DNA from 3 places in the Rhizobium sp. CECT 9324 genome. Region 3 is predicted to be linked to each of the others. Evidence: riboswitches for the same ligand, from Rfam matches in the RefSeq annotation. Region 3 holds a riboswitch; each other region holds the start of a gene.
The links. Region 3 has a riboswitch for thiamine pyrophosphate ahead of thiB (thiamine ABC transporter substrate binding subunit). Riboswitches for the same ligand answer to the same signal wherever they lie in the genome.

Region 1 (6,048 bases), 3.5 Mb from region 3:
AGCCCGATCATCAGGTTGAGAGTCATGATCAGGCCGAAATGCACCGGATCGATGTCGAACTGCAACACGATCGGCAGCAGGATCGGTACCAGGATGGTGATCGCGGCAATCGTATCCAGGAAGCAGCCAACGAACAGCATGAGCAGGTTGACCAGGATGAGAAACACCCACTTGTTGTCGGTAATCGACAGCATGGCTCCCGACAGCATCTGTGCGGCCTGACTTACCGTGAGCAGCCAGGCGAAGATCGACGCCGCCGTCACGATGAACAGGACCGATGCCGTTGTTTCGATCGTATCGAAGGTCGCGCGTGAAAGCGATTTCAGCGTCATCGTCCGGTAGCGTACCAGGCCGAGGAACAGCGACCACAGGACCGCGGCAACGGCTGCCTCCGTTGGCGTGAACCAGCCCATGGTCATGCCGCCGATCAGGATAACAGGGGTCATCAGCGCCATGACGGCAGAAAAGTCGAAATACCAGTCGGCCGTGAGGAGAAGAACCAGAGCAATCCCGACTGCCACGTTCATCGACAGGCCGGCAAACATCAAAACATAGATCGTGACCGGAACCGCAAGCACGACAAGCACTTCCACAGAAGCCGAGAGCAGTCGCTTGATTTCGAAGGGCGTATCAGCCCCCCAGCCACGTCGATAGGCAAAGATCGCGACGGTGATCATCATCAGAAGCGTCATGATAACGCCCGGAACGATACCGGCCATGAACAGGGCACCGATGGAAACATTGGCCATCATGCCGTAGATCACGAAGGGCAGCGACGGCGGAAAGATCGGGCCGAGGGTGGCCGACGCTGCCGTCACGCCGACGGCTACTTCAACCGGATAACCATGATCCTTCATCGCCTTGATCTCGATCGTGCCAATGCCCGCGGCATCGGCCAAAGCCGTGCCCGACATGCCGGAAAAGATCACCGAGCCGATGATATTGACCTGTGCCAAGCCTCCTTTCATCCAGCCGACAAGGGCGACAGCGAAGGCATAGATGCGTCCGGTAACGCCAGCGGAATTCATCAGATTGCCGGCGAGGATGAAAAAGGGCACTGCCAGAAGCGGAAAGCTCTCGACGCCTGCAATCATCCGCTGTGCGGCGATGATATCCGGGGCGACATTGTAAAAGACGAGATAGAGGACGGAGGCGACAGCCATGGAGATGGAGACCGGCACGCCGACGACCATCAGGACAAGAAAGGAACCGACGAGCAGAAGCATGGATCAATCCTCGATCTTCTGAAATTCTTCCGGCCGCTCGAGCACGGAATAGCCGCGCCGCTGATTGGCGATGAAAACCTGGATAGAGCGGAACAGCATCAACACGAAGCCTGCCATCACGCTGTAAAAGACGATGTTGCGCGGCAGGTCGACGGTCACCATGCGCTCGTCCGCGACAATCGACACATAGCGCCACATCAGCCAGCAGGCGTAGATGAAGAACCCGATCCGCACGAGATCGACGAAGATCGCCAGCGCCCGAGCCACCTTCGCCGGAACATAGTGATAAAGCACGTCAACCTGGATATGGCGCGACACCCGCACGCACATCACAGCACCGAGAAAGACCACGCCGATCAGGCAGTTGATCGCGATCTCTTCCGTCCAGGCATAGGAATTATTGAGCACATAACGAGTAAAGAACTGCAGGAAGACACATCCCGCCATGACCCAGAATATGGCAAGCGTGACCCAGTCTTCGACAGCATAGTGCGAAATATCGATATCGGGTGCAGCTTCATCGAAGGAGTGCGCAAGCTCCTCCGCTGTGATCGGCGTGTGGATTTCTTTTGACATGGCAGACATCCGCGAAAGAGGAAGGAATGCCGGCCCTTCCGGGAAGAGCCGGCACACGGATCACTTGACGGCGCGGATCGCCTCCCAATCGGCTTTGACATAGCCGAAGTCTTCCATCGCCGCTTTTTCCATCACGGTCTTTTCGAAGTCGGCCTTGTCGACTTCGGCAACATCGATTCCCCGTTCCTTGAAGGTCGCAACCAGAGCCTGCTCGCGTTCGGCGATGATATTGGTGCTGCGTTCAGCCGCCTGCTGCATCACTTCGGTGAAGATCTGCTTGTCGGCATCAGAAAGGTTTGCCCACAGGCTTTTCGAAATCAGCGTGTTGAGATGATCGACGATGTGCCCGGTCAGCACGATGTGCTTCTGCACTTCGTAGAATTTCTTCGCTTCGATCGTGGTCAGCGGGTTTTCCTGCGCTTCGACCGTGCCGTTCTGCAGAGCAAGATAGACCTCGGCAAAAGCGATCGGCGTGGTGTTCGCACCGCAGGAACGGGGCATGGCGAGATAGGCCGGAACGTCCGGAACGCGGATCTTCAGGCCAGCCATGTCGGCGCATTTGGTGATCGGCTTGTTCGACGTGGTGTGGCGCGTGCCGTAATAGGTAACCGCGGTGATATGATTGCCTGACGCGTCTTCATAACCCTGGGCAAGACGTTTGAAGACATCGCTCTTGGTATAGGCAATCAGGTGTGCCGGATCGCGGAAGGTATAGGGATAATATGTGACGCCGATCGGCGCATATTCACGCGCTGCAAAGCTTGAACCCGAGATGATGATGTCAACCGTACCGAGCTTCAGGCCCTGGTTGAGGTCGGCCTCCTTGCCGAGCTGCGATGCCGGAAAGACATCGATCTTGTAGCGCCCTTCGGTGCGCTTGCCGATTTCCTCGGCCGCCCAGACGGATTCAGAATGGAAAGGTTCCGACGTCTCGTAGACATGCGCCCACTTCAGAACGGTTTCGGCCTGCGCGGTCAGCGCCGAGGCCAGAATGGCGGCGGTTGCGCCCATCAGCATTTTCAGTTTGAACTTCATCTTATTCTCCTCCCAAGTTGAAGTCAGTCGATCGGCTAAATGCCGCCGGCACGCCTCCATGCGGCCGGTATCGAACCGTCGGTCGTTTCCTCCTCGAAACTTTCCGACAGGCGAAGCTGTGATTGGTCGAGATGGGCACGCATGGCGGCCCGGGCTGCCACTGGATCCGCGGCTGCAATTGCATCTCGAATGGCGCGATGCTCCTCCATCGCGGCCCTCCAGGTATCCTTGTTTTCGAAATAGCTGGCGAGCTTTTCAAAATAGGGTGTCATGCGCATATCGTGAATGCTGCCGACGAAACGGTTCAATGTGGCATTGGCGATGATACCCGACACGATCACATGGAAATCGCGATCAAGGGCCAAGGCGGCACGGCGATCATCCAGTGCCGCGTCCATCTTGGCCAGATTGTCGTCGAGCACCAGGATGTGTTCGGGCCTGGCCAGCCGTGCCGCTTCCTCGGCTACAGCACATTCGACCACCGCCCGCGCACGTAGCAACTCAAACGGCCCTTCAAAATCTTCCGGCGGCAGGTCAGCGACTGGCACCTTGCGCGCCGTCACATAGATGCCGGAACCCATGCGGATATCGATGAATCCCTCGACTTCGAGCACGATCAATGCCTCCCGAATGGTCGGACGCGAGACGCCGAGCTTCTGCGCCAGATCACGCTCGGCCGGCAGCCTTGACCCCGCCTGCAATTCGCCGCGCTCGATCAGGCCTCGCATCTGGTCCGCCACCTGGCGATACAGGCGGCGCGATTCAACGGCGGAGAAAATCATGGTCTGCAGCGTCCTTCTGGACAGGTGGCCAAGTGGTCATACCAATTAGAATGAAGTGATACGCCTGCAAACAACGATCTGTCAATTGCAAGAATGCCAAATGGAATACGAATAGCGCTCCGCTGCGACAAGCACGGTGATTGGGATCATGATGCCCGGACACTGCCTCGCGCAACCGACGTCATCGAATTAGCGTCGGCATCGGGATCGGCCGATCCCACCGCTTTCGATCGGCACTTGACGCGGCAAGCCATATGTTCGTAACCTTAAGTCATTCACCAGGGGGGTCCCGTCAAGGGGCTGAGAGTCTGCTGAGCTTTTTCGAAAGCAGCGCAGTGACCCGTTGAACCTGATCCAGTTCATACTGGCGTAGGGACGGTGCGAGCGCTGCAATGCCAAGAGTCCATTCTGTGGACTGAAGGCAGGCGTCTATCCATCTTTCCGGCTGACATGACTGGGTCTCCAACATCAAACTTGGAGCCTCACGATGAACATTGCCCAAAACTTTACGAAACCCGAAGTCACCACCGGGCCACTTCCTGCCTCGACAAAGATCCATCTGGCCGGCGAACACCACCCGGATATTCGCGTGCCCATGCGACAGATCGCGCTTCATCCGACCTCGGGTGAGCCTCCCGTCAACCTATACGACAGCTCAGGCCCCTATACCGATCAGGCGGCTACGATCGCGATTGATGCGGGTCTCCCCCGCAACCGCACCGCCTGGATACGCGCCCGCGGTGATGTCGAATTATATGACGGCCGACACATCAAGCCGGAAGACAACGGCTTCGTTTCCAACGACCGATTAACGCCGGAATTCCCCGTGCGTCACCCGCCCTTGCGTGCAACCGACGGCAAGGCCGTCACCCAGCTCGCCTATGCCCATGCTGGCATCATCACACCGGAAATGGAATTCATCGCGATCCGCGAAAACCTGGGCCGCAAGGCTGAAACCCAGACAATGTCCCGCGATGGCGAGAGCTTTGGCGCGCATATTCCAGACTTTGTCACGCCGGAATTTGTCCGCCAGGAAGTGGCCGCCGGCCGCGCGATCATCCCGGCCAACATCAACCATCCCGAACTCGAGCCAATGATCATTGGCCGCAATTTTCTCGTCAAGATTAACGCCAATATCGGCAATTCCGCCGTCACGTCTTCGATGGCGGAAGAAGTTGAAAAGATGGTGTGGGCGATCCGCTGGGGCGCCGACACAGTCATGGACCTGTCCACCGGCCGCAACATTCACAACATCCGCGACTGGATCATCCGCAATGCACCGGTACCGATCGGCACGGTTCCTCTTTACCAGGCACTGGAAAAGGTCGGCGGCATTGCCGAGGACCTGACCTGGGAGGTCTATCGCGACACATTGATCGAACAGGCCGAACAGGGCGTCGACTATTTCACCATCCATGCCGGCGTCAGGCTTGCTTACATTCCGCTGACCGTCAATCGCGTCACCGGCATCGTCAGCCGCGGTGGTTCGATCATGGCCAAGTGGTGTCTGCATCATCACCGAGAGAGCTTTCTCTACGAGCATTTCGAGGAAATCTGCGACATCTGCCGGAGCTACGACGTGTCGTTCTCGCTCGGCGACGGGCTTCGTCCGGGTTCCATTGCCGATGCCAATGACGCTGCCCAGTTTGCCGAGCTGGAGACCCTGGGCGAATTGACTCAGATCGCATGGGCCAAGGATTGCCAGGTGATGATCGAAGGTCCCGGCCATGTGCCGATGCACAAGATCAAGGAGAACATGGACAAGCAGTTGAAGGTCTGTGGCGAAGCGCCCTTCTATACGCTCGGACCACTGACCACCGATATCGCACCCGGCTATGACCACATCACCTCCGGGATCGGTGCCGCCATGATCGGCTGGTTCGGCACGGCCATGCTTTGTTACGTCACGCCGAAGGAGCATCTCGGCCTGCCCGACCGCAATGATGTGAAAATCGGCGTTATCACCTACAAGATCGCCGCCCATGCCGCCGATCTCGCCAAGGGTCATCCCGCGGCGCAACTGCGCGATGACGCCCTGTCGCGGGCACGCTTCGAGTTTCGCTGGGAGGACCAGTTCAACCTGTCGCTCGATCCGGACACCGCCCGCTCGTTCCACGACGAGACCCTTCCGAAGGAGGCTCACAAGGTCGCGCATTTCTGCTCGATGTGCGGCCCTAAATTCTGCTCGATGCGCATTTCGCATGACATTCGCGCCGAAGCGCAGAAGGAAGGTTTGCAGGCGATGGCGGAGAAATTCCGCCAGGGCGGGCAACTCTATGTGCCGCTGGCCGAAACAGCACCGCCATTATTGGGAGAGTGACATGACCATTGTCATAAAAGGGGCCGGCATAGCCGGCCTCGTCACCGCGCACGAATTGAGGCGACGTGGTTTCACCGTCGAAGTGCATGAGCGCGCAGATGTGGTCGGT
Region 2 (6,048 bases), 500 kb from region 3:
CGCGATCAGAGCGCCATTGCCGGCACCCGTGCCGGTTCAGGCAAACGCGCGTCGTCGGCGGACGGGCGGAACTCGACCGCATCGAGACCTTTTTCACTGAGGATCACCGCGCTACTGGCCGGAATCTCGACCCATTTGTCGGTCTCGTCGGTGAGCGGCTCGGAGACGAGACAGTAACCGCCCTTGTCGCCCATCGGGGCTGCATAGAGCGTCGGCGCGAAAGCGTCGGTCGAATAACGCACGGCATAGAGCGTCCGGCCGTCGGAGAAGGCCGCCGTGAAGCGTACACGCGCTTCGCCGGTCATGTGCATGCTCATGCGCTCGACAAAGCCCACGGCCTCGCTCATGGCGGCAATCGGCCTTTCTTTCAGGCCAAACTGCAGGGCAAGCAGAAAAAGCAGCTCGGAATCGGTGGTGCCGACACGGGCGTGGAAATGTTCGTCATCGAGCATGGTTTCCATCGGCCGGCGGATACGATCGAAATGATCGATCTGGCCGTTGTGCATGAAGGACCAGTTGCCGTTAACGAAGGGATGACAGTTGTCGCGGCGGGTCGTGCCGTGGGTGGCTGCGCGGACATGCGCCAGAAACAGCGGCGACCGGATCTGGCTGGCAAGGCTCTTCAGGTTGCAATCGGACCAGGCGGGAAGCACATCGCGGAAACGGCCAGGCTCCGGGCGGTCGCCGTACCAGGCGATGCCGAAGCCATCCGCATTGGTGGCTGTCTTGGCGCGGGTGGCGCAATGGGATTGCTCAATCAACGAATGCGCCGGTGAGGTGACCAGTTCTTCAAGGTAGATCGCTTCGCCGCGATAGGCTGCCCAACGACACATGCGTTTTCACAACTCCTGCAAGCTGCCGATCCGGTGTCTGCGCGCTTTCCGTCAGTGTTCAACCGATTGGCTAATGATTTGTAAACGTCGCGACATTGATGACAGAATTTTGACGATTGCCGCAATCACTTTCTGCACTGCACAATTGAGTTTTGTGAGCGGCCGCCTGTTTTTCGAACCTCGGCGAATATTGTGAACACCGCGTTCCCGGCGCCCGCCTTCGGCTTTGGCGAAGTTCGGCTATATTGGTGTCAACCGCGTACACGCTCAAAGGAGCATCCGATGTCGATCCGACCCGTCAAGCATGAAAGCCGCGCCACGCCCACCATGGAAGGTGCCGGGGTAAAGTTGCACCGCGTCTTCGGCTTCGGCGATCCGTCGATGACCGACCCCTTTCTGATGATGGACGATTTCCGCAACGACAGTCCGTCCGATTATATTCGCGGCTTCCCCTGGCACCCGCATCGCGGCATCGAAACCATCACCTATGTGCTGGCCGGCACGGTCGAGCATGGCGACAGCCTGGGCAATCGCGGCCTGCTCGGCGCGGGCGACCTGCAGTGGATGACCGCCGGCAGCGGCATCATGCATCAGGAAATGCCCAAGGGCGACTTTGCCGGCCGCATGCACGGCTTCCAGCTCTGGGCCAATCTGCCCTCGTCGTTGAAAATGACCGCGCCGCGCTACCAGGACATCAAGTCCGCCGACATTCCCGTCGTGGTCGATGATGACGGCACCGCGGTCCGGGTGATTTCCGGCGACTTCTGGGGCAAGGCCGGTCCCGTCGATGGCATTGCAGCCGAGCCGGTCTATCTCGACATTTCAGTGCCGCCCGGCAAACGCAAGACCATTCCGGTCGACACCTACCGTTCAGCCTTCGCCTATATCTTTGCAGGCTCCGGCAGTTTTCGCGACGCGTCCTCGCCATTCGGGGTGAAGGTCGAGAAGGAATACATGGGCGAGGAGCTCAATATCAGAGACCTCTCGGGCAATCGCACATTGGTGGTGTTCGACACCGGCGACGAAATTACGGTCCAGGCCGGGGAACAGGGCATCCGATTCCTTCTGGTCACCGGCAAGCCGATCAAGGAGCCTGTCGCCTGGCACGGTCCGATCGTGATGAACACGCGCGAGGAATTGATGCAGGCCATGCAGGAATTGCAGAATGGAACTTTTATCAAGGTCGATCATTAATCACACAGCCGCAAGGCTTAGGTAGTCAAGTTCCCCTTGCCCGGCGGCCCCCTCCGCCGGGTTTTCTTTTTGTGGGAGATGGACGATGCTCATCACCGGCAGTTGCCACTGCGGCGCCATCCGCTACGAAGCCGACGTCGATCCTCAAGAGGTCGGCATCTGTCACTGCGTCGATTGCCAGCGGCTGACGGGTGGTGCCTACCGGGTCAGCGTCGGCGTCGAACCGCATAATTTCCGCGTCCTTGCCGGTACCGCACGGCGGTATCGCAAGGTCGCGGATAGCGGCAGGCCGAGCGACCAGTTTTTCTGCGATACCTGTGGCTCACCCCTCTGGCGGGTCGACGCTACCGGCAGCAGTATCGCCATTCGTCTCGGCACGGTCGATCAACGTCAGGCGTTGACACCCAACCATCAGAGCTGGACAGGATCGGCTTTGCAATGGGTGAGCGACATCCGCGATATTCCCGCATCATCCGGGGAATAGGGGCCCAATCGCGCTATTGCCAGAGCGCGTGAAAGTGGTGAACCGGGCCATGGCCAGAACCGACCGACAACGTCCCCGACAAACGGACAGCTTCAGCCAGCCAGTCCTTAGCGACCGCGACGGCATCATACGGCGAGAGCCCCTTGGCAAGTTCGGCAGCAATCGCGCTCGACAGCGAGCAGCCTGTACCATGGGTGTTCTTCGTTTCAATGCGCGGCGCTTCGAACCAGTGGACGCTCTCACCCAGGACCAGGAGATCGGGGCTGTCGGCGGCGGCAAGATGTCCACCCTTCAACAGCACAGCTGCCGCGCCACCCACAGCCAGCCGCACCGCCTGCGATTCCATCACGCGGCGGTTCTCGGCCTCGGCTTCACCGAGCAAAGCCGCCGCTTCCGGCAGATTGGGAGTGAGCAGCGTTGCCAGCGGCAAAAGCTCATCCCGCAATACCGCAACAGCCTCTGGGTCCAGCAGTGAGGCGCCGCCCTTGGCGATCATCACCGGGTCCAGCACGACAGGAATTCCGCGATGCGGCCTGAGCGCGCCCGCAATTGCACTGGCAATGCCCGCGTTGGCAATCATGCCGATTTTCACCGCATCGACCCGGACATCGGCAAAAACCATCCGGATCTGCTCGGCGACAAAACCGGGATCCAGCGCCTGCACAGCCGAAACCCCTTGGGTGTTCTGTGCCGTCAACGCCGTGATCGCCGCCATGCCGTAACAGCCACGCGCCGAAAATGTCTTCAGGTCGGCCTGGATCCCGGCACCTCCCGACGGATCGGATCCGGCAATCGACAGGACGTTTGCGATAGAAGTGGAACTGGTTTTCACGGACACCCCTTTTTAAGCGGGGCAGTTGGTGGGACGGATCGCGAAGTCAATCCTGAAATCGTCCCGAGCAACTCCCTCCGCCAGCATTATCTGGTTCAGGTTCAAAGGGTGCTTCTCAGTCCATCTCTCGACGAACGCCCCTGTCTCTCAATTATGATGTTCTAGACCAAGGCCGTGCTGCTGTCATGTGAAACGCCGGATGCCCCGCGAAGCGCACCGAACCATTTGCGGCAACAGTCAAAAATAGCTACGTGCGTAATCTGCCTGTTCCCACATCTCAAGGATTTCGCGATTGACCTCCGCCCAGAACACCGTCTTTGACAAACGTTACAACGGCTTCCTGTTCGACATGGACGGGACGTTGCTCAACTCCATTGCGGCCGCCGAACGAGTCTGGGGGAAATGGGCGGCACGGCACGGGCTCGACGTTGCGGCCTTCCTGCCGACAATGCATGGCAAGCGCGGCATCGACACGATCCGCGGGCTCGCCCTGCCCGGTGTCGATGCGGTCGCGGAAGCCCTGGAAATCGAGCGCGGCGAAATCGAGGATGTCGAAGGCGTTGTGGCCATCCCCGGTGCAATCGACTTCCTCAACGGCCTGCCTCCCGCGCGCTGGGCGATCGTCACATCTGCCCCGGCCCTTCTGGCCCGGGCACGCATCGAGGCCGCCGGCCTGCCACAACCGCCGACGATCATCACCGCCGAGGATGTCAAGATCGGCAAGCCCAATCCCGCCGGCTATCTGCTCGGCGCAAGCCATCTCGGCGTCGATCCTGCCCGCTGCCTGGTGTTTGAAGATGTCATGGCCGGCGTCTTGGCGGGCGAGGCTGCGGGCTCAGATGTCATGGTGGTCACAGCGACCCACAGTCATGCCATGGAAACAAGGCATCCGAGCCTGGCCAGCTACGAAAACGTGCGGGTCCATGTCGACGCCGATGGCGGCATGCAGATCGTGCGGGCGGGCTGACGGGGCGCATCAGCGGGAAGCCTGGAAGCGCCCCGCGCCGAAGTTCACGGAATATCACGCCGCCTTGGCGACGTGATATTCCTTGATCGCGACCATCTTGATCGCCGGATAACGCTCAGCTTCGTAGCGCAGCGAAAACGCGTCCTGCGCCATGAACACCGGATCTCCGTCCAGGTCGCGGCAGATATCGCCACGGCGCTGGGTCATGAACTTGTCGAGTTCGGCAGGCTGATCGGAGGAAATCCAGCGGCAGACCGAGAAACGCGACATCTCGAAGGAGACCGGCAGCGTGTATTCGCCAGCCAGTCGCTCCTTCAGAACGTCGAGCTGTAGAGCGCCGACGACACCGACGATCGCGGGCGAGCCGTCTTCCGGGGAAAACAGCTGCACGACGCCTTCTTCGGCCATCTGCTGCAGGGCTTCCTTCAGCTTCTTCGCCTTCATCGCATCTTCGAGGCGCACGCGGCGCAGGATTTCCGGCGAAAAATTCGGCACGCCCTGGAAGACAAGGTTCTCGCCTTCGGTCAGCGTGTCGCCGATGCGCAAGGTCCCGTGGTTCGGAATGCCGACCACGTCGCCGGCATAGGCCGTGTCGGCGAGCTGGCGCTGCGAGGCGAAGAAGAACTGCGGCGCCGTCAGGCCCATCTGCTTGCCGGTGCGGGCCAGCCGCGCCTTCATGCCACGCTCGAGCTTGCCGGAGCAGATACGGGCAAAAGCGATACGGTCGCGGTGGTTCGGATCCATATTGGCCTGAATCTTGAAGACGAAGGCCGTCATCTTGTCTTCGGCGGCATGCACGGTGCGTATGTCAGCCACCTGGTCGCGCGGCGGCGGGGCGAAATCGCCGAGCGCATTGATCAGGTCGCGCACGCCGAAATTCTTCAGCGCCGAGCCGAAGAAGACCGGGGTCATGTGGCCCTCGAGGAAGGCCTGCCTGTCGAACGGGCGGCAGGCTTCCTGGGCAAGCTCCAATTCTTCGATGAAGGCGGCGCGCTCGTTTTCCGGGAGTTGCTCGGCAACATTGGCCGGGCTGTTGACCGGCAGGCCTTCAACCTGTTTGTCGGACCCGCGGAAGGTGTTTTCCACCAGATTGTAGGAACCGCTGAACGTCTTGGAGCGGCCGACAGGCCAGGTGATCGGTGCTGTGTCGAGCGCCAGCTTTTCCTCGACCTCATCGAGGATCTCGAAGGGGTCGCGGCTCTCTCGGTCCATCTTGTTGATGAAGGTGATGATCGGGATGTCGCGCATGCGGCAGACCTCGAACAGCTTGAGCGTGCGCGGCTCGATGCCCTTGGCCGCGTCGATGACCATGACGGCGGCGTCGACGGCGGTCAGCGTGCGATAGGTATCGTCGGCAAAGTCTTCGTGACCCGGCGTATCGAGAATATTGAAGACTTTGTCATTGTATTCGAAGGTCATCACCGAGGTCACGACCGAAATGCCGCGCTCGCGCTCGATCTTCATCCAGTCCGATCGGGTCTGGATACGATCCTTCTTCGCCTTGACCTCGCCCGCAAGCTGGATGGCGCCGCCGAACAGCAGCAGCTTTTCGGTGAGCGTGGTCTTACCTGCGTCCGGGTGAGCGATAATCGCGAATGTGCGGCGGCGGGAGACCGCCTCTGCGAGCGTTTCGGCCATGGTGTGAATCCTGTGGAGTTGGGCGCTATCTAGCGTCTAAACCCCCGCATTGCAATTGACCTCGGCCCGGCTAGGGGAAACTAGTGGGGCATGACAGCAC
Region 3 (6,048 bases):
TACCTGACCGACGGCCGCGGCGAGAACCTGCTGGTCAATGGCGAGCAGAAGCATGTCACCGGCTATATGAAGGAATTCCTGTTCCAGCCGGAACAGGCACGCACCCCGATCCGCAACCTGTCGGGCGGCGAGCGGGCGCGGCTGATGCTGGCGCGGATCATGGCCAAGCCGTCCAACCTCTTGATCCTCGACGAGCCGACCAATGACCTTGACATCGAGACGCTCGACCTGTTGCAGGAAATCGTCGCCGGTTATTCGGGCACCGTCATCCTGGTCAGCCATGACCGCGACTTCCTCGACCGCACCGTGACCTCGACGATCGCGCCGGCCGATCCGGAAAACCCGGATGGCCGCTGGATCGAATATGCCGGTGGTTATTCCGACATGCTGGCGCAGCGCAAGGGCGTCGAGGACGAGCGCAAAAAGGCGGAGAAAGCCGAGAAGGCGAAAGCCCAGGAGGCCTCGGGCAAGCCGGCCGAGAGCGGCAGCGTAAAGAGCCGGGGCAAATTGTCCTTCAAGCAGAAGTTCGCGCTGGAAAACCTGCCGAAGGAGATGGAAAAGGCGCAGAAGCAGATCGCCGCCCACGAGGCGAAGATGGCCGATCCCAAGCTGTTCACCAAGGATCCGGCGACCTTCAACACGCTCGCCGCCGAGACCGAAAAGCTGCGCGCCAGTGTGACGCGCATGGAAGAGGAATGGCTCGAGCTGGAAATGCTGCGCGAGGAACTGGAAGGGTAGGGGGCGATACTTGCCTGCCGGGCCTGGAGCGCGGATGTATCCGGGGATTGTCCCACTGACGATACCGGCTGCCTCTGGATACCCCCCTCTGCCCTGCCGGGCATCTCCCCCACAAGGAGGGAGATCGGCAGGTGGCTGGCCGCTCGTCCAACCGGATAGCTTGTGCAAATGAGGCCGGTGCGACGAGGAATTTCTGACTGTCGGTGTTTTGTCGCCCTTGCACCAAGGTCACCATCCTCTCCCTTGCGCCGAGGTCTCGGTGATCTCCCCCCGTGTGGGGGAGATGTCGGCGGAGCCGACAGAGGGGGGCGAACTGGCGCTGACGGCTGCCGGCAAGACTGTTGCTACGGCCACGCTTCGACTTCCATCCACATGGTTCAACGTCCTCTTCATCACTCAGAACCTTCAAAAATCCCATGCCAATACACCGGTCGGACTTTCCTCCTCCGGGGATGGTGGCAGTCTCGGACAGGGCGCCAGAAGCAACCTGTTGAATAATTTATATGGCTCCTTCCGGCGCCCCGTTCGGCGATTTTTGCCGGTTGCATGCGTCTCTCTGGCAAGGCGGCTTTGGCCGACGAAACTTGGCGTCTCGTCGTCAACCGGGCGCGGGTCCGAAACGTCTCGTTGAGACGTCCTGGCCGGGTGCCCGGGAGGTTTCAGGTTTCCGGCGGATGTGCGCACATCCCGACCTGACCCTCGCCCGGGGAGCGGGTCATTTGCGATCCCAGCTCCCGCCGTCTTTGTCACCAGATCCGTTTGACCGGATCCGGCGCCTTGTTTGTGTGCCCCTGAGGCACGCCCGATGGCCGTTGGGATCGAGGCTGGCTCAAACCATCCGAGGTTTTCACCATCCACCGTCCCGCCACCGGAGGGAGACCGTTGCATCCGGCCCGGAGGGTCTGGCCAGCGACAGCCGCGCCCTCCGGCGCCGGTTCCGCTTCGCCGGGCTCGCAATCCCCGGTGTATCCGAAAGCGGAACGGAGGGGAGTATGGCACAGCTCAAAACCAGGGGGATGAAATGGGGGCAGTTTTATTGAAAACGTTGGGGAATTTGAAAAAGTCATCCCCGCGGGAGGTGGTTTTTTGGCGGTTTGGCGGGTGAGCCCCCTCATCCGCCCTTCGGGCACCTTCTCCCTCGAGGGGAGAAGGAAGTCACTGCCCACCCTTGCCGTCCGCTTTGCGGCGACTTCTTCCGCTCAGGCGGCGCGGGGCCGCGCGCCGGCCTTGTAAAACCAGTATACGGGACGGCGGACAGACGTTGATCAATCCACCAGCGCTTCGGCAGCATGACCGGTGCGTTCCAGATGCAGCAGCCTTGGATTGGTGGCCCGGAGATAGGCGGCGGAGCGGCCGATATAGAGGAGTGTCGCGTCACCGAGTTCGCCGAGGATGCGGCATAGCCGCTCTTCGGTGGCGGGTTCCAGGCCTTCGAGGACGTCATAGAAGACCACCCAGCGCGGCTTGCGCAGGAGAATATTGGCGAAGGCCAGCGCCATCTGTTCGTCCTTGTCGAGCACGCGGTCCCAGCGGGCGCGGTCATCGAGGCGCCGGACCAGTTCGTCGAGGCCGACGCGGGTGAGTGCGGCACCCAGTTCGGCATCGGTGAAGCTGGCAGAGGGCGCCGGATAGGCGAGCAGGCTGCGCAGACGGCCTTCCGGCAGGTAGCCGACCTGCGGCACGAAGAGGATTTCCTCGTTGGCCGGCAGCGTGATGCTGCCTTCGCCGAAGGGCCAGAGGCCCGCCAGCGCATTGAACAGAAGCTTGCGGTTCACACCCTGATCGCCATTGACCATGATTTGTTCGCCGGCCTTGATGGTGATCTGGCGTTCCTTGAGGCGGAAGGCACTTTCGCAGGCATCACCGTTGACCCGAACGCAGATCTCGAGCGCATCGAGATCGACCTGCCCTGGCTTGCCGCTTGCCACCGCGATGCGACCAGCCGTCGGGACTTGCCGGTCGAGATCCATCAGGGCGGCGCGAAAGACGGTGACGCGCATCAGGGCGGCGCGCCAGTCGGCGATGGCGCCGAAATTGTCGACATACCAGCGCAGCGCCGAATAGACCTGGGTGAAGGCGGCGGCCGCCATCATCAGGCCGCCGAAGCTCATCGGGCCCGCGAAATAGGCGGGCGAGGCGATCAGGATCGGCACGATGATCGCCAGCCAGCCGAAGCCGGCGGTGACCCAGGTGAGATTGGTCAGCGCCATGGCCAGATGGCGGATCGAGCCGATGACCGTGTCGAGCGTCTGGTGGATATGGCGGCGTTCGGTTTCCTCGCCGCGGGCGAGTGCGATCGCCTCGAGATTTTCGTTCGCCCGCATCAGCGAAAATCGCAGCTCGGCCTCGCGGGCGTAACGATCGGCATTGAGCCGCGAGAGCTTGGTGCCGACAAGCTGGCTGAGCAGCGAGGCTGCGAGCGCATAGAGGATGGCGCCCCAGACCATGTAGCCGGGGATGGCAAAGCTGTATGTGCCGACATGAAAGGTGAAATTGCTCGACAGGTTCCACAACACGCCGATGAAGCTGACGAGAAGGATGGTCGACTGGACCAGGCCAATGGTCAGCGAGGTGGTCATTTCGGCGAGTTTGCGCGCGTCTTCATGCAGGCGCTGGTCGGGATTGACGCCGAGCGGGCTCGACATCGACAGGCGGAAGGCCCGCCTGTCCGTCAGCCACTGGTCGACGACATCGCGCGACAGGCCCTCGCGCATATAGAGCGCCGTCATCTGGTTGAGCCAGGTCTGGATGACATTGAGCAGCAGCAGGAAGCCGGCGATGAAGGCGAAGTTGCGCAATTCGTTGAGGAAGGCTGAAAGATCGCGCCGTTCCAGCGCGTTGTAGAAGGGTGCATTCCACTGGTTGAGAAGTACCGTGCCGTAGGCGGTGAGAAGAATGATGCCGAGCAGGGCGGTGGCGAACGCCAGAATGCGGTTGCGCACCGCCGACTGCCAGAAACTGTCCAGGGCTATCGAAAGCTGGCGGTTGAAGCTCAGTTCGGCAGCCGGCAGCGTGCCCTCGGCAGCGCTCTGCTGTTCGGTATGAAAGGTTACCATGCGCACTCATCCCATCGATCGCAGACAAGGTCTAGCATGCAGGGCTTGCGTTTCCCTTACCCTTTGGCGCGGCCCTGCCGTGCACGATACGCAAGGCCCATCTTGCGCCGACCCGCGCGGCGCGCTATCTCAAGACTGCTCTAACGGGGTGCCTTTCGTTCCATCGGGACGAAATGCTGAGAGGCGACAGCCAACCCGCGGAACCTGATCCGGTTAACACCGGCGGAGGGATTAGACGCGTCGATCGCAAAGCGCCCTATCCCGAGATCAATTGTTTTTTAGGAGGAGGGCGTCATGCCATCATATCTCGTCGACACCTTGCGTTCCGGTCTTGCCGCAGCGCTTCTCGCAACAGCCTTTCTCGGGTCAGGTCTGGTGCTGCCGGCGCATGCCGCCGACAAGGTGCTGACCGTCTATACCTATGAGAGCTTCATTTCCGAATGGGGTCCGGGTCCGAAGGTTAAGGAAGCCTTCGAGAAGAGCTGCGGCTGCACGGTCAATTTCGTCGGCGTTGCCGATGGCGTGGCCCTGCTGACCCGGCTGAAGCTGGAAGGCGAAGGCTCGAAGGCTGATGTGGTTCTCGGGCTCGATACCAGCCTGACCGAGGAAGCCAAGCAGACCGGCCTTTTTGAAGCCTCCGGCATCGATCTTGCCAAGGCCAAGGTGCCGGGCGGCTTTTCCGACGATGTCTTCGTGCCCTATGACTACGGCCATTTCGCCGTGGTCTACGACAGTGAGACGGTAAAAAATCCGCCGACGAGCCTGAAGGAACTGGTCGAGGGCGACCCGAGCCAGAAGATCGTCATCGAGGATCCACGCACCTCGACGCCCGGGCTCGGTCTGCTGCTCTGGGTCAAGTCGGTCTATGGCGACAAGGCGCCGGAAGCCTGGGCGAAGCTCAAGGGCCGCGTATTGACGGTGACACCCGGCTGGTCGGAGGCCTACGGCCTGTTCACCAAGGGCGAGGCGCCGATGGTGCTGTCCTATACGACCTCGCCGGCCTATCACATGGTGGCGGAAGAGACCGATCGCTACCAGGCGGCGGAATTCTCCGAGGGCCACTACATCCAGATCGAGGTCGCGGGCCTGTTGAAGAACGCGCCGGACAAGGATCTGGCCCGGCAGTTCCTCGCCTTCATGCTGGAACCGGGCTTCCAGGATACCATTCCGACGAACAACTGGATGATGCCGGCGGCGGCCACATCCGAGCCGCTGCCCGACGCCTTTGGCAAGCTGGTACAGCCGAAGACCACCTTCCTGATGAATTCGGCCGAGGTCGCTGCCAACCGCAAGGCGTGGATCGACGAATGGCTGGCAGCGATGACGCTGAACTGAGCCTTGCGGCATGGCACGCCCGCGCATCCTGTCAAACGCGGAAAGGCTGCCGGCTCTGGCCGGCGGTCTTCTGGTGCTGGCGCTGGTCGCGGGTTTCATCGGGACGGCGCTGGTTGCGCTGCTCCGCGGCCGGATGGACGGCGCATCGCTTGGCGTGATCGGCGATCCGGTGGTGCATTCGGTGCTGCGCTTCACGCTGTTTCAGGCGGCCCTGTCGACGGCTCTGTCGGTCATGCTTGCCCTGCCGGTTGCCAGTGCGCTGGCGCGCCAGCCGGGGTTTGCCGGTCGCCGCTGGCTGATCCGGCTGATGGCCGTGCCGATGGGCCTGCCGGTGCTGATCGGGGCGCTCGGGCTGATCGGTATCTTCGGGCGGCAGGGCATCATCAATGATGGCCTAGCCTTTGTCGGCCTTGCCGAACCGGTGTCGATCTACGGACTTTCCGGCATCCTGATCGCGCATGTGTTCTTCAACCTGCCGCTGGCGACCCGGCTGATGCTGTCGGCGCTAGAGCGGGTGCCGGCGGAATACTGGCGCTCGGCGGCAAGCCTCGGCCTGTCGCCGCTGTCGATCTTCCGCTTCATCGAATGGCCGGTGCTGGCGCGGGTCATTCCGGGTGCCAGCGGGCTGATCTTCATGCTCTGTGTTACCAGCTTCACCCTGGTTCTGGTGTTTGGCGGCGGGCCGGCGGCAACGACGATCGAGGTGGCGATCTATCAGGCGCTGCGCTTCGATTTCGATCCGGAACGGGCGGTGTCATTGGCGCTGATGCAGATCGTCGTCACCGGCGCGATCCTTTCTGCCCTGAGCCTGCTGCCGGCGGCGGTCGATACCGGCCAGACCAGCGGCCGGCGGTTTGTCCGATTTGACGGCATGGGGCTGCCGATCCGGTTGCTGGATGCTGCCGTGCTCCTGCTGGCG

Region 1: it holds a riboswitch for thiamine pyrophosphate, as region 3 does, so the genes downstream of both, thiC (phosphomethylpyrimidine synthase ThiC) here and thiB (thiamine ABC transporter substrate binding subunit) in region 3, are expected to answer to the same signal.
Region 2: it holds a riboswitch for thiamine pyrophosphate, as region 3 does, so the genes downstream of both, thiD (bifunctional hydroxymethylpyrimidine kinase/phosphomethylpyrimidine kinase) here and thiB (thiamine ABC transporter substrate binding subunit) in region 3, are expected to answer to the same signal.

The regions. Positions count from the first base shown of each region.
Region 1 is NZ_CAKKMZ010000001.1:3,880,192-3,886,239, forward strand. Features, by position in the region: gene LQ231_RS18815 (TRAP transporter large permease) at 1-1,226, opposite strand, end outside; gene LQ231_RS18820 (TRAP transporter small permease) at 1,230-1,802, opposite strand; gene LQ231_RS18825 (sialic acid TRAP transporter substrate-binding protein SiaP) at 1,863-2,837, opposite strand; gene LQ231_RS18830 (FadR/GntR family transcriptional regulator) at 2,873-3,619, opposite strand; TPP riboswitch at 3,890-4,013, shown strand; gene thiC (phosphomethylpyrimidine synthase ThiC) at 4,107-5,939, shown strand; gene thiO (glycine oxidase ThiO) at 5,941-6,048, shown strand, end outside.
Region 2 is NZ_CAKKMZ010000001.1:888,559-894,606, reverse strand. Features, by position in the region: gene LQ231_RS04250 (class II glutamine amidotransferase) at 6-833, opposite strand; gene LQ231_RS04245 (pirin family protein) at 1,116-2,027, shown strand; gene LQ231_RS04240 (GFA family protein) at 2,113-2,511, shown strand; gene thiD (bifunctional hydroxymethylpyrimidine kinase/phosphomethylpyrimidine kinase) at 2,525-3,343, opposite strand; TPP riboswitch at 3,399-3,495, opposite strand; gene LQ231_RS04230 (HAD-IA family hydrolase) at 3,636-4,310, shown strand; gene LQ231_RS04225 (peptide chain release factor 3) at 4,365-5,948, opposite strand; gene dut (dUTP diphosphatase) at 6,039-6,048, shown strand, end outside.
Region 3 is NZ_CAKKMZ010000001.1:391,273-397,320, forward strand. Features, by position in the region: gene LQ231_RS01820 (ABC-F family ATP-binding cassette domain-containing protein) at 1-738, shown strand, start outside; gene LQ231_RS01825 (ABC transporter ATP-binding protein/permease) at 2,004-3,794, opposite strand; TPP riboswitch at 3,929-4,042, shown strand; gene thiB (thiamine ABC transporter substrate binding subunit) at 4,089-5,129, shown strand; gene thiP (thiamine/thiamine pyrophosphate ABC transporter permease) at 5,140-6,048, shown strand, end outside.